Regions from separate parts of the Rhizobium sp. P1_B8 genome, predicted to be linked through region 4. Evidence: riboswitches for the same ligand, from Rfam matches in the RefSeq annotation. Region 4 holds a riboswitch; each other region holds the start of a gene.
The links. Region 4 has a riboswitch for cobalamin ahead of AC1D2N_RS26560 (ABC transporter substrate-binding protein). Riboswitches for the same ligand answer to the same signal wherever they lie in the genome.
Positions count from the first base shown of each region.

Region 1: it holds a riboswitch for cobalamin, as region 4 does, so the genes downstream of both, fdhA (formaldehyde dehydrogenase, glutathione-independent) here and AC1D2N_RS26560 (ABC transporter substrate-binding protein) in region 4, are expected to answer to the same signal.
Region 2: it holds a riboswitch for cobalamin, as region 4 does, so the genes downstream of both, cobU (bifunctional adenosylcobinamide kinase/adenosylcobinamide-phosphate guanylyltransferase) here and AC1D2N_RS26560 (ABC transporter substrate-binding protein) in region 4, are expected to answer to the same signal.
Region 3: it holds a riboswitch for cobalamin, as region 4 does, so the genes downstream of both, nrdH (glutaredoxin-like protein NrdH) here and AC1D2N_RS26560 (ABC transporter substrate-binding protein) in region 4, are expected to answer to the same signal.

Region 1 is NZ_JBFTZZ010000019.1:94,522-97,726, forward strand. It holds gene AC1D2N_RS22710 (transporter substrate-binding domain-containing protein) at 1-174, shown strand, start outside; gene fdhA (formaldehyde dehydrogenase, glutathione-independent) at 258-1,448, opposite strand; cobalamin riboswitch at 1,668-1,867, opposite strand; gene AC1D2N_RS22720 (DMT family transporter) at 2,029-2,934, opposite strand; gene AC1D2N_RS22725 (LysR substrate-binding domain-containing protein) at 3,047-3,205, shown strand, end outside.
Region 2 is NZ_JBFTZZ010000003.1:59,674-62,878, reverse strand. It holds gene AC1D2N_RS05915 (chloride channel protein) at 1-915, opposite strand, end outside; cobalamin riboswitch at 1,174-1,570, shown strand; gene cobU (bifunctional adenosylcobinamide kinase/adenosylcobinamide-phosphate guanylyltransferase) at 1,732-2,256, shown strand; gene cobW (cobalamin biosynthesis protein CobW) at 2,261-3,205, shown strand, end outside.
Region 3 is NZ_JBFTZZ010000035.1:11,391-14,595, forward strand. It holds gene nrdE (class 1b ribonucleoside-diphosphate reductase subunit alpha) at 1-813, opposite strand, end outside; gene nrdI (class Ib ribonucleoside-diphosphate reductase assembly flavoprotein NrdI) at 792-1,196, opposite strand; gene nrdH (glutaredoxin-like protein NrdH) at 1,211-1,432, opposite strand; cobalamin riboswitch at 1,698-1,921, opposite strand; gene AC1D2N_RS30400 (heavy metal translocating P-type ATPase) at 2,164-3,205, opposite strand, start outside.
Region 4 is NZ_JBFTZZ010000026.1:39,881-43,085, reverse strand. It holds gene AC1D2N_RS26565 (tetratricopeptide repeat protein) at 1-545, opposite strand, end outside; cobalamin riboswitch at 767-1,021, shown strand; gene AC1D2N_RS26560 (ABC transporter substrate-binding protein) at 1,200-2,216, shown strand; gene AC1D2N_RS26555 (FecCD family ABC transporter permease) at 2,222-3,205, shown strand, end outside.

The DNA of each region.
Region 1 (3,205 bases), on a different contig from region 4:
TTCAAAGGACCGGATCTGGTCGACATCACATACTTCGGTGAGGGTGCCGGCATCGCGCTGCGCCTCGATGACAAGGAGCGTCTTGCGCGCCTGAACGAAGCGTTGAAGAGCATCAAGGCGGACGGGACCTACGACATGATCAACGCAAAATATTTCCCGTTCAGCATCCAGTAGTTCGTCAACAAACTGTCGTCTGACGAATGCGGGATGGCCGGTTTCCGACCATCCCTATCAGGCGGAGTCCTCGGTACTATTCGCTACGCGGCTTTCGCGACATCTCCGTGCGGATCGAGGACATATTTCGTCGCCGCACCCTGGTCGAAGCTCTCATATCCACTGGCGGCATCGTCGAGCGGGATGACCTTGGCGTTGACGATATCGGCGATTGGCAGCCGGTCGTGCAGGATCGCCTGCATGAGCTGGCGATTGTACTTCAGCACCGGCGTCTGGCCCGTGTGAAAGGACTGCGCCTTGGCCCAGCCGAGGCCGAAGCGGAGCGAGAGATTGCCGTGTTTGGCGGCATTGTCGACGGCGCCCGGATCCTCGGTGACGTAGAGGCCGGGAATGCCGATCGAACCCGCGGCACGGGTAATCTCCATCATCTGATTGAGCACGATCGCCGGCTGTTCGCCGCCGGAGTGGCCGCGTGCCTCGAAGCCGACCGCGTCGATGGCGCTATCGACTTCATTGGTGCCGACGACCTGAGCGATCATGTCGCCGAGACGGTCGCTCTTCGACAGGTCGATCGGTTCGAAACCGACCTTCGCCGCATGGGCCAGGCGGTCCTTGTTGAAATCGCCGATCATCACGACGGCAGCGCCGAGAATGCGAGCCGAAGCGGCAGCCGCAAGCCCGACAGGACCGGCGCCGGCGACATAGACGGTCGAGCCGACCCCGACGCCAGCCCGCACCGCGCCATGGAAGCCGGTGGGCAGAATGTCGGAAAGCATGGTGAGATCGCGGATCTTCGCCATGGCTTTGTCCCGATCGGGAATTTTCAGCAGGTTGAAATCGGCGTAGGGAATGGTGACATAGCGCGCCTGTCCGCCGATCCAGCCACCCATGTCGACATAGCCATAGGCACCGCCGGCGCGCGACGGATTTACCGTCAGGCAGACGCCCGTATCCTGGGATTTGCAGCAGCGGCAGCGGCCGCAGGCGACATTAAACGGCACCGAGACGATATCGCCGATATCGAGCATTTCGACGTCGACGCCTTTTTCGATGATCTCGCCGGTGATTTCATGACCGAGGACCAGGCCCGGCATCGCCGTCGTGCGGCCGCGGACCATATGCTGGTCGGAGCCGCAGATGTTGGTCGATATCACCTTCAGAATGACGCCGTGTTCGATGCGGCGGCCATCGGGCGCTTCCAGCTTCGGATCGTCGATGTCGCGAACTTCGACCTTGCCCGGCCGGAGATAGACGACGCCTCTATTTTTGCTCATGAGTTCCTCCCACTTGTTTGAATGCCTCGATCTGCAACCGATGCAGTCGATGGCAACCTTCCCTCCGGCCTGCCTCCTCTGCAGCCCGGTCCACAACACGAGGATACCGCCGCATCGGGCGATATTCGATTTGCAAAAGGGACAGATTGGATGGAGAAGAGGAGTGAACGCCATGGTTTTCGCCTGTCGTTCCGCTCGTGATCATCTGCCGCAATCCGTCGATTTGCTATGCCAAGAGCTGGTTTCCGGCTCCAGAATCTCCTTTCGATCCATCTCGATATCTTTCCGGATGTCTATCCGGCGATTTCCTTGAGGATTTCAGTTCTTCTACCGCTGCGGGGCAGCGCCGGCGTCAGGCCAGCGTCCCAATGGTCCATTTCGCCAGTTTGCGAGATAGCGCCTTGAACACCACAAGCAAACCATGCCTGACGTAAAACAGCGATCAAGAAAACGACATGGGCGCAACTCAAAGACGACAGTCGGCAAAGTCGCAATAGCGCTGCGTAGCGGAAATAATTGATCCCGCGAATACGGCGGTTTTCCGGATCGTCCGGGAAGATTTGATCGCCGCCTAAAGGCTTTAGGCGCGATGCGGTCGCCGGCTGCGGCTGACGTCGATTGCGGTGTGCCAGAATACGGCGCCGAGGATGATCGCGCCGCCGAAAAAGGTGGCAACGGGCGGCTCTTCGGAAAACAGCAGCCAGACCCAGAAGGGCGTGAGCACGATTTCCATCGTGCCGATCAGCGCCGCTTCCGCCGGCGGCATTCGTTTCGCCCCGGCAAGGAAGAGCACCAGCGCCAGGGAGAAATTGGTCGCGCCGAAGGCGGCAAGGACGATCCAGTTGTGCAAGTCGAGCGAGCCGACCGAACCGAACGGCGCGAAGAGTGCGAGTGTCAGGAAAGCGCTGACCACGGTCGGCGGCAGGCTTGGCACGTCGGGACTGATGCGCGGAATGATGATGACGAGTGCGAAGGACGCGGTCATGCCGAGCGCCAGCAGGTCACCCCAACCGGTGCCGCCGCCGATCGACGAGGCGACAATGACCGCGACTCCGAGGAGCGAAATGCCGCCGGCAATCAGCGTCCGCCTGGAGACCCTCTCCCTGAGGATGACCCAGCCGAGCAACGCTGCGATAAAGGGCGCGGTCGCATAGATCATCGTCACATTGGCGACGGTGGTCATGTAAAGCGCCCCGATGAAGCATACCTGACTGAAGGTCTGGCATGCGATCATGGCAAGACCGGACGGATGGAAGACGGATCGCCATTGCTGCCGCGAGATGCCCCCTTCGAGGAAAAGGCAGGGGATCAGCAGAAACAGGCCGCCGAACAGCGATCGCCAGGCAATCGCCGTCCATACGTCGGTCGTCAGGAGCCGCGAGTAGACGCCGCTCGCGCTCCAGGCAAGTGTCGCGGCAATGATGAGAAGCACACCCTTCTCGTGCTCGCTGCCTGCGAGGCGTCTGGCCGGATTTTCAATGGTCACGCAGATATTCTCAAAGAAGGAAGTCGAACGCCGTTCATTTCTGCGCCAAGAATTGACATCAGACAAACGAATAGTAGAGATATCTATCATCGATTTTTTCTATGGCTAACCCATGCACGAACCGATCGAGAGCGACCTGCTCAGAACCTTCCTGGTCGTTGCCGAGACCTCCAATTTCTCCGCGGCTGCCCAGCGCATCGGGCGGACGCAGTCGGCGGTCAGCACTCAGATCAAGCGGCTTGAGCAGACGATCGGCGAAACCCTGTTCGAA
Region 2 (3,205 bases), on a different contig from region 4:
GAGCACCTGCGGTGAGATCATCGCCAACAGCCCGACGATGATGATGCCGAGTGCCGGGCGGAAGGGTGGGGCGATCGAGCTCTTGCGCGCCAGCTCTTCGACAAAGGCGACGCCCTGCATGATCAGGATGCCGACACCGGCGCAGAAAGCACCGAGCAGCAGTGCCGGGATATAATCGGCTGGCACGACCGAGCCGAAGCTGCCGATATCGATGGTGAAATCGCTGCCGGCAAGCAGCCTTGCGATCAGGGTGGAGACAAGGGCGGAGACGACGACAGGCGTCAGCGACACGATCGTATAGGTGCCGATGATCAGCTCGAAGGCATAGAAAGCGCCGGTCAGCGGCGCGTTGAAGGCGGCGGCGATGGCGCCCGCCGCGCCGCAGCCAACGAGGGTGCGCAGGTCCGAGCGGCGAAGCTGCAGCTTCAGGCCGAATTTGGAGGCGAGGCCGGCGGCAAGCTGGGTATAGCCGGCCTCCAGGCCGACGGAGGCGCCGAAACCGTTGGAGATCAGGTTCTGCACGGCAACGATGATGCTGTCGGTCAAGGACAGGCGGCCGCCATGCAGCGCATTGGCCTCGATCGGGTCGACCATCGGCTTCTTGCGTCGTTTCGCCAGCACTAGGAGCAACATGCCGAGCAGGGCGCCGCCAATGACGGGGGCAGTGAGCAGCAGCATCTTGTTCTCGATCTCGGACGAGCTCAGCCGTTCGCTGTCTGATATGCCGAAGACCAGCTGATGCAGCTCGTTGGAGACGTAACTCATGCCGGTGACGGCGAGACCCGAGATGATGCCGACGACGGCGCCCGCCAGCGACAGGCCAACCTCGCTACGGCGGGTCAGCGCCCGCAGGCGTCCCGGATCGAAGAAAACACGCAGCGCACGAAAACGGCGCCGATCCAATTTCATAAGCATGGCTAGACAACTAGGCGGGGAGAGGCCCGGTCAAGGGCAGAGATGGTCGCGCAGTCCGCTTGCGACGCAATTGCGGCGAAAAGCCGGCGGCGGGGACAAATTTTTATGACGTAAGTCTATGATAAATGACGATATTTTAGGTAGAGTAAGTCGTGTTGGCGGAGTTGCTTCCTCTGGCCGGCCATTGCCCGGTCGCCAAGGCCGGTTGACTTCACCTCTGAGCTTGCCTAACCATCCCTCAACGGATGGTCGCCCGACCATCCTGACATAACGGATGGTTCCGGATCGGTATTACGCCCTTCCGGATGAAAAGGGAATGTGACGGGGCGGACCCAAGCCGGGCGCCTTCATCACAGCCGACCCCGCGACTGTAGTGCGGTCAGGGTCGTCCATCCGGCGTGAAGCCTTTTCTGCCGACAGCCTGCAATCCTGCAGGCGGGCGGGACGGACGACATGCCGGAAAAGCCACTGGATATGCATGGTGATCAACCGGGGTCGGACGCCTCTCAAGTCTACGAATCGTCCACTTTTTCACCGATGCAGCCGGGAAGGCGAGGATGATCCGCTGGCACGATCAGGGCGACCGGTTTCCGGTCTGCCCCGATCGCGGCCGATAACTGCGAGCCAGGAGACCTGCCATGCGTGCCGGGCGCGAAGCCCACACCTGGGCACTATGCCCGTTGCCAGCACGGAGGTTGTCTTGGCTGAACGATTGAATTCAGCGCAGCCTGGTGCGGCGCGATTTGGCGGGGCCCTACAGCCGCCGGCGTCTTCCGTTGCGGCTTGCGCGGCATCTATTCAGAAGGCAACGCCGGCATGACGGCTGCCCCCTCCAACACCGTCTTCATCCTTGGCGGCGCGCGCTCCGGCAAGTCCCGGTTCGCCGAATCCCTCGTCACCGCGACCGATCTGGATCGCCACTACCTTGCCACCGGACGGGCCTGGGACGAGGAGATGCAGGCGCGCATCACGCAACACAAGGCCGATCGCGGTCCGTCCTGGACGACGCATGAGGAGCCGCTCGATCTTGTCGGCAAGCTTACCGCCATCGACGGCGAAGGGCGCATCGTGCTGATCGATTGCCTGACGCTCTGGGTCACCAATCTGATGATCGAGGAGCGCGACATGGCGGCGGAATTTGCCGCACTTGCCGATTTCCTGCCCGCCGCGCAGGCGCGGCTCGTTTTCGTTTCCAACGAGGTCGGTCTCGGCATCGTGCCGGATAATCGTATGGCGCGGGATTTTCGCGATCATGCCGGCCGGCTGCACCAATCGATCGCGGCGAGGGCCGCCGAAGTTTATTTCATCGCGGCAGGCCTGCCGCTGAAAATGAAGGGTTAAGTCCATGAACCAGCAGAAGATTCCCGCAACCGTCATTACCGGCTTCCTCGGTGCCGGCAAAACGACGATGATCCGCAACCTGCTGACCAATGCCGGCGGCAAGAAGATTGCGCTGATTATCAACGAATTCGGCGATCTCGGCGTCGACGGCGACGTGCTGAAGGGCTGCGGTGCAGACAATTGCACCGAGGACGACATTATCGAGCTCACCAATGGCTGCATCTGCTGCACGGTCGCGGACGACTTCATCCCGACGATGACGAAGCTGCTCGAACGCGAACAGCGGCCCGACCATATCGTCATCGAAACCTCGGGCCTTGCTTTGCCGCAGCCGCTGGTCGCCGCCTTCAACTGGCCCGACATTCGCACCCAGGTGACCGTCGACGGTGTCATCACGGTGGTCGATAGTGCTGCCGTTGCCGCCGGCCGTTTTGCCGACGACCATGATGCCGTCGATGCGCGCCGTGCCGAGGATGAATCGCTCGATCACGAAAGCCCGATCGAGGAGCTGTTCGAGGACCAGCTCACCTGCGCCGACCTCATCGTGCTCAACAAGACCGACCTAATCGACGCTGCGGGCCTTATCAGGGTGCGCGACGAGGTCGCCTCCCGCACGGTGCGCAAGCCCGTGATGATCGAGGCGAGAAATGGCGAGGTGTCAGCCGGCATCTTGCTCGGCCTTGGCATCGGCACGGAGGACGATGTCGCCAATCGCAAGTCGCATCACGAGCTGGAGCATGAGGATGGCGCGCCGCACGATCACGACGAATTCGACAGCTTTGTCGTCGATCTCGGAGCCATTGCCGATCCCGCCGGTTTCGTCGAAGCGCTGAAGGACATCATATCAGCCCATGACGTGCTGCGTCTCAAGGGTTTCGTCGACGTTTCAGGCAAACCGATGCGTTTGCAGCTCCAGGCCGTCGGCAGCCGCATCGACCATTATTTCGAC
Region 3 (3,205 bases), on a different contig from region 4:
CCGCGCCCCGAGCTGGTTGGCATAGGAGAAACTGTCTTCGAGCAGCTTCATCACCGGGATGATGCCCGAGGACTGGTTCTCGATATGCTTGATCGGCGCGCCCGCCTCGCGGATATTCGTCAGCGACAGCGCCACACCGCCGCCGCGCTTCGACAATTGCAGCGCCGAATTGATCGACCGGCCGATCGATTCCATATTGTCCTCGACGCGCAGCAGAAAGCAGGAAACCAGTTCGCCGCGCTGCTTCTTGCCGGCATTGAGGAAGGTCGGCGTCGCCGGCTGGAAACGGCCGGAAATGATCTCGTCGACCATGTCGCGGGCAAGGGCCTCGTCGCCACGCGCCAAGGCCAGAGCCACCATGCAGATGCGGTCCTCATAGCGCTCGAGATAGCGCTTGCCGTCGAAGGTCTTCAGCGTATAGCTGGTGTAATATTTGAAGGCGCCGAGGAAGGTCGGGAAACGGAATTTCTTGGCATAGGCCTGGTCGAACAGATCCCGCACGAAATTGAAGGAATACTGGTCGAGAACCTCCTGCTCGTAATATCCCTCGGTCACGAGGTAATCGAGCTTTTCCCTCAGATTGTGGAAGAACACCGTGTTCTGGTTCACATGCTGGAGGAAATATTGCTTGGCCGCCAAACGATCCTTGTCGAGCTGAATCCGCCCCCCATCGTCATAGAGGTTCAGCATCGCGTTCAGCGCGTGATAGTCGAGCGTTTCGGCTGCCTTCGGCGGCCTTTCCCCGGCGGGCTGAGCAAAAGTTTGATGCGGTTTTGCGCCCGCATCCCGCTTCAGGTTTGTTCCCGTGTCCAAAATCGTTCCATTCCGTGTTTGACCTTGGCGACGTCGTCTTCGGTACCCATGAGCTCGAACCGGTAAAGGTACGGCACTTGGCATTTCTGCGAGACCACGTCGCCGGCGAGCCCGTATGTCTCGCCGAAATTGCTGTTGCCCGCGGCGATCACGCCGCGGATGTGTCCTCGGTTTTCCGCATCGTTGAGGAAACGGATCACCTGCTTGGGAACGGCACCCTTGCCGCCGTCGCCGCTATAGGTCGGCACGATCAGCACGAAGGGTTCGCGGATATGGAACGCGTCTGCGCCACCTGGCGGAATGCGCGCCGCGCGCAGACCGAGTTTGGCGACGAACCGATGGGTGTTCTCGGATCGGCTGGAATAATAGACAATCAAGCCCATCGCTTGTCCTCAGGTCAGGAGAGCGCGCTGATCATGTCGGGACGGAAGCCCGCCCAATGCTGCTCGCCGGCGATGACGACAGGTGCCTGCATGTAGCCGAGGCTACGGACGCGATCGAGCGCTTCGGCATCCTGCGAGATATCGACGATGTCATAATCGACGCCCAGACGGTCGAGGGCGCGGTAGGTGGCAGTGCATTGGACGCAGGCAGGCTTGCTGTAGACGGTAATGGTCATGATATTCCTCGTGACGATGCGATTGGGCGCAGGACATCGATCGGAAATCTGTCGATATCCGTCGAAAAATTTTCTGATGATTTTGAGCTGTGCGGCTGTTCAGCCGCTGGGCGTACTCCGCCCTCTACCTCTAGCGGGTGGCGGCCTGAACTGAAATACTGACATGACTTCACCCCGAAGTGGCTCATGCGGAGGTTCGGGCCTGCGAAACGCGATGCGGAGATTCCCCGCAGCCATGCAACGCGACCTTCCGGACACCCCGCCCGTGGACGTTTCGTTCGAGGCAGGTCTCCTGGCTCACGGGTCAAAGCGCCTGCCCAGCCTTCCCGGAGCATCATGCTCCAGTGACCTGAAATCGGACAGTTGCTCGCCGCTTACAGTTGCGGGGGCAGCCCCGGCATTGCCGCGCCATGATGGCGAAGCGCACCGAATTCCCGTCTTAGCCGCCGATCCTCACGAATCGACGGAACCTCGAACACTAGATATAGTACGCCAATCCAAATTCGCGTCAACGGATGGTTTGTGCATTGCGTTACGACAGGTTTGAAATCGCTACGTTCCTGTGAAAATCATGGCTAACCAAAGCTTAAAGAAATCAGGCTGTGGAGAAAGTCCCGACGAGGAGAGCCTACCTATGGCCGGTCCCGCGATTTTCGATTCGAGATCGGGCCCGAATCGTCGATGGGACATCCCATCGGTGACGAATGCCGGAGGGATGAAGTCAGGAATGTTTATATCTTTATTCGAAGCAATCGTAGCGCATTGATCGTCACCAGCACTGTGGCGCCGGTATCGGCGAGAATCGCTGGCCAGAGCCCGGTGATCCCTATGATCGTCGTCACCAGAAACACCGCCTTCAGCCCGAGTGCGATGGTGATATTCTGCAGGATGTTGCGCATCGTGCGTTTGGAAAGTTCGATCATCCGCGCCACGTCGCCAACGCGTCCGTGCAGCACGGCAGCATCCGCCGTCTCCAGCGCCACATCGGTGCCGCCACCCATGGCGATGCCGATATCGGCAGCGGCCAGCGCCGGAGCATCGTTGATACCGTCGCCGACCTTGGCGACGATGAAGCCCTGGCGCTTCAATTCGCCAACGACCCGCTGCTTATCCTCCGGCATCATCTCGCCGCGCCAGTCGATGCCGAGCATACCGGCAACGGCTGCTGCCGTCCGCTTGTTGTCGCCCGTCAACATCATCGCCTTGACGCCTGCTGATTTGAGGGCAGCGAGCCCGGCCTCGGCATCCTCACGCGGCTCGTCACGCATGGCGATCAGGCCGGCCGCAACACCGTTGACGAGCAGCACCGACACGCTCTTGCCCTCGTCGTTCAGCGCCGTGATGCGTGCATCCTGTTCCGCGCTGAGCGTCCCGCGCTCGCGGGCGGCAGGCGGCGACAGCAGATCCAGCGCCTCACCGCCGACTTTGCCGCTGACACCCTTGCCCGGCAGCGCTTCCAGCTCGAAGGCCGGCGGCACGGGAACGCCATCCGCCTTGGCGCGGTTGAGGATCGCCAGCGCCAGCGGATGGCTGGAACCCTGCTCCAGCACCGCCGCGCGCGACAACACCTGCGCCTCGCTCAGGCCAAAGGAAATGATGTCGGTCACCTGAGGCTTGCCTTCTGTCAGCGTGCCTGTCTTGTCGAAGGCGACCATCGTCACCTTGCCGAGCGTTTCCAACACCGCGCCGCCCTTCATCAGCAGCCCGCGCCGCGCACCGGATGAAAGCGAGGCGGCGATCGCCGCCGGCGTCGAGATGACGAGCGCGCAGGGG
Region 4 (3,205 bases):
GCACGACATAAATCGAGCAGATCTTCGCTTGCATCAGGGTAATCCTGAAGCGCTGCACGACGGTACCATTTGAAAGCCTCTGTCAGATTGATCTCGCAGCCCACGCCGTGCTCTTTCATTTGGGCTAGCCTGTATTGCGCACCGGCATGATCCTGGTTTGCGGCCTGGCCGTACCATCTTACGGCGTCTGTTGGATCGATATCGCAACCGTCGCCGTCCTCTCTCATCAAGCCCAATAAATACTGTGCGTCGGCATGGCCTTGACTGGCGGCTCTATCAAGCCACTCGACGCCTTCCGGCGCGCTCTGTGCAACGCCGTCCCCCATGAGATACAGGCCAGCCAGGAGGAATTGCGCATCGACATGACCTTGTTCGCCCGCTTTCCGAAGCCATCTCGCGCCTTCGGCTTTATCCCCGGTGACACCTTCACCTCGTGCGGTCATATGGCCTAATTCAAATTGTGCTTGTGCATCGCCTTGCTCGGCTGCTTGGCGAATTGCGTCTATCCTGGCTGCGGCGAGATCGGTGCTATCCGGATTGCTCATTGCTACATCAGACCTCGTTGAAATCGGTGGCGCCAAAGCTATGTCGGGGGCCCGCCTTCCGCAATCCGTCGTGACGCACGCCGACTGATGACCCGACGCCAGCGCCGCAGACGATAGCTTTTGCGCGAGGGTGCTGGCGAGTTTTGCTTCGAGGTCTCGCAATTTGCCGCGGTGGGCCGGCACGATCCTCCGCAATAATCATTGACGTTAGGCAGGTCTGCGACGTAACTGGGTTCGACGGTTCCCTGAAGATGACTCCAAGGGGATTAATAGGGAACACGGTGAGGACGACCCAGTAGGGACCGAGACCGTGGCTGCCCCCGCAACTGTAAGCGGATTGTCGATCATCTCAGGAGTGGCCAGCGACTGGCCATCTCTGAAGGGCCTATGGCCCTGCCACTGCGGATATCGCGGGAAGGCGGATGTAACGACGGATATCCGCAAGCCAGGAGACCTGCCGTCAATCACGATCCAATCAACCGGGCGGGGATGCCCGGACAAGGAACAGATATGATTGACCTGCTGAACCTTCGCCGAATTCCGGCATGCATCCGTCTCGATTGGGCCTCCTGCGGCTAGGGCACGCCTAAGCGTGCTTTCGGTCCGCGCACATGCGCGGAACGGCCGTGATTTTTTCCTTCATCGAGGTTTTCCATGCGCCAGATTCTCGCCGCCATGACATATGCCTTCGGGCTTGCCGGCCTTGCGGCACCAAGCCTTGCCGCGACGCACTACCCCCTGACCGTCAGTAATTGCGGCCAGCAGGTGACTTTTCAGAAGGCGCCCGCCAGGATCGTTTCGATCGGCCAGGGTATGACCGAAATTCTTTTCTCGCTCGGCCTTGCCGACAAGATCGCCGGGACGGCCGTCTGGGTCGGTCCAGTCCTGCCGCAATATGCCGAGGCCAACAGCAAGATAAAGCGGCTTGCCGACAACGATCCGAGCTTCGAATCCGTCGTCGGGCAGGAGCCCGACCTAGTGGCGGCCGAGTTCGAATGGCATGTCGGCGCGCAGGGCTCCGTCGGCAAGCGGGAACAGTTCAAGGATCTCGGGATCAATACCTATCTCGCGCCGGCCGATTGCATCGCCAAGGTCAACACAGATGGCGGCGACGGCGTGCGTGGGGAATTGTTCACGATGGACCTGATCTACCGGGAAATCGCCGAGCTCTCGGAGATTTTCGACGTGAAGGACCGCGGCGATGCGCTGATTTCGGCGCTGAAGAAGCGCGAGGCGGATGCTGTCGCGTCGATATCGGGCGCATCGGGCAAGAACCTGCCCGTCGTCTTCTGGTTCTCCAGCAAAGAGGTCAGCGGCGACGCCTTCATCGCCGGCAAGAACAGCGCGCCCGCCTATATCCTGAAGACGATCGGTGCGAAGAACGTCGTCACCACGGAAGAGGAATGGCCGCTGGTGGGTTGGGAAACCATCACCCAGGCGAACCCTGCCGTCATCGTGCTCGCGACCATGGACCGCCGCCGTTATGCGGCTGACGATCCTAAGGTCAAGGTCGATTTTCTTGAGAGCGACCCTGTGACCAAGGAGCTCGACGCGGTCAAAAACAAGCACTTCGTGATGATGGACGCGCAGTCGATGAACCCGACGATCCGCACGATCGATGGCATCGAGACATTGGCGAACGGCATCAAGTCCTTCGGCCTGGCGCAGTGAAGGCAATGTCGGTCAGGCAACAGGGATGGTGGGCGCTTGCCGCGCTCACCATTGCCGCACTTCTCCTGCTCGGGCTGATGATCAGCCTTGCCGTTTCCATCGGCGAGATCGCAATTCCCGTTGCGACCACGGCGGAGGCGGTCTCGAACCGGCTGTTCGGAACGAATTTCGAGATCAGCCGCATCCACCAGGGCATCGTCTGGGATTATCGTCTGAGCCGCGCGCTCGTCGCGGCCAGCGCCGGCGCATCGCTCTCGCTCTCCGGTGCGATCCTGCAGGCGCTGCTGCGCAATCCGCTGGCCGAACCCTATGTGCTCGGCATCTCCGCCGGCGCCTCGACGGGCGCCGTCTGCGTGATGATCCTCGGCTTCGGCTACGGTATTCTCGGCCTCTCGAGCGGCGCCTTCATCGGTGCGGTGATCGCCTTTCTGCTGGTCGGCTTCCTGGCAACGGGTGCGGGAGGAAGCGGCGAGCGCATCATCCTTTGCGGCGTCGCCGGTTCGCAGCTCTTCAATGCGCTGACCTCCTACATCGTGACGACATCGGCGAATGCCGAGCAGGCGCGCGGCATCCTGTTCTGGCTTTTGGGTTCGCTCAGTGGCGTGCGCTGGCCCGATGTCTATCTGTCGGTGCCGATCGCGCTTGCCGGCTTCATCATCTGCATGGCCCATGTGCGGGCGCTGGACGCCTTCGCTTTCGGCACGGATGCTGCCGCCTCGCTCGGCATTGCCGTACGCCGCGTCCAAATCGTGCTGTTCGGCATGACGGCGGCGATGACGGCAAGCGTCGTTAGCATGGTGGGTTCGATCGGCTTCGTTGGCCTCGTCATCCCTCACGCCGCCCGCTTCCTCGTCGGGCCGGGGCATGGGCGGCTGCTGCCGGCAACAGCGCTCGGCGGTGCGATTTACATGGTCGGCGCCGATATTGTTTCGCGCGTCATCATTCCGCAGCAAATCCTGCCGATCGGCGTCGTCACCGCGCTTTTCGGC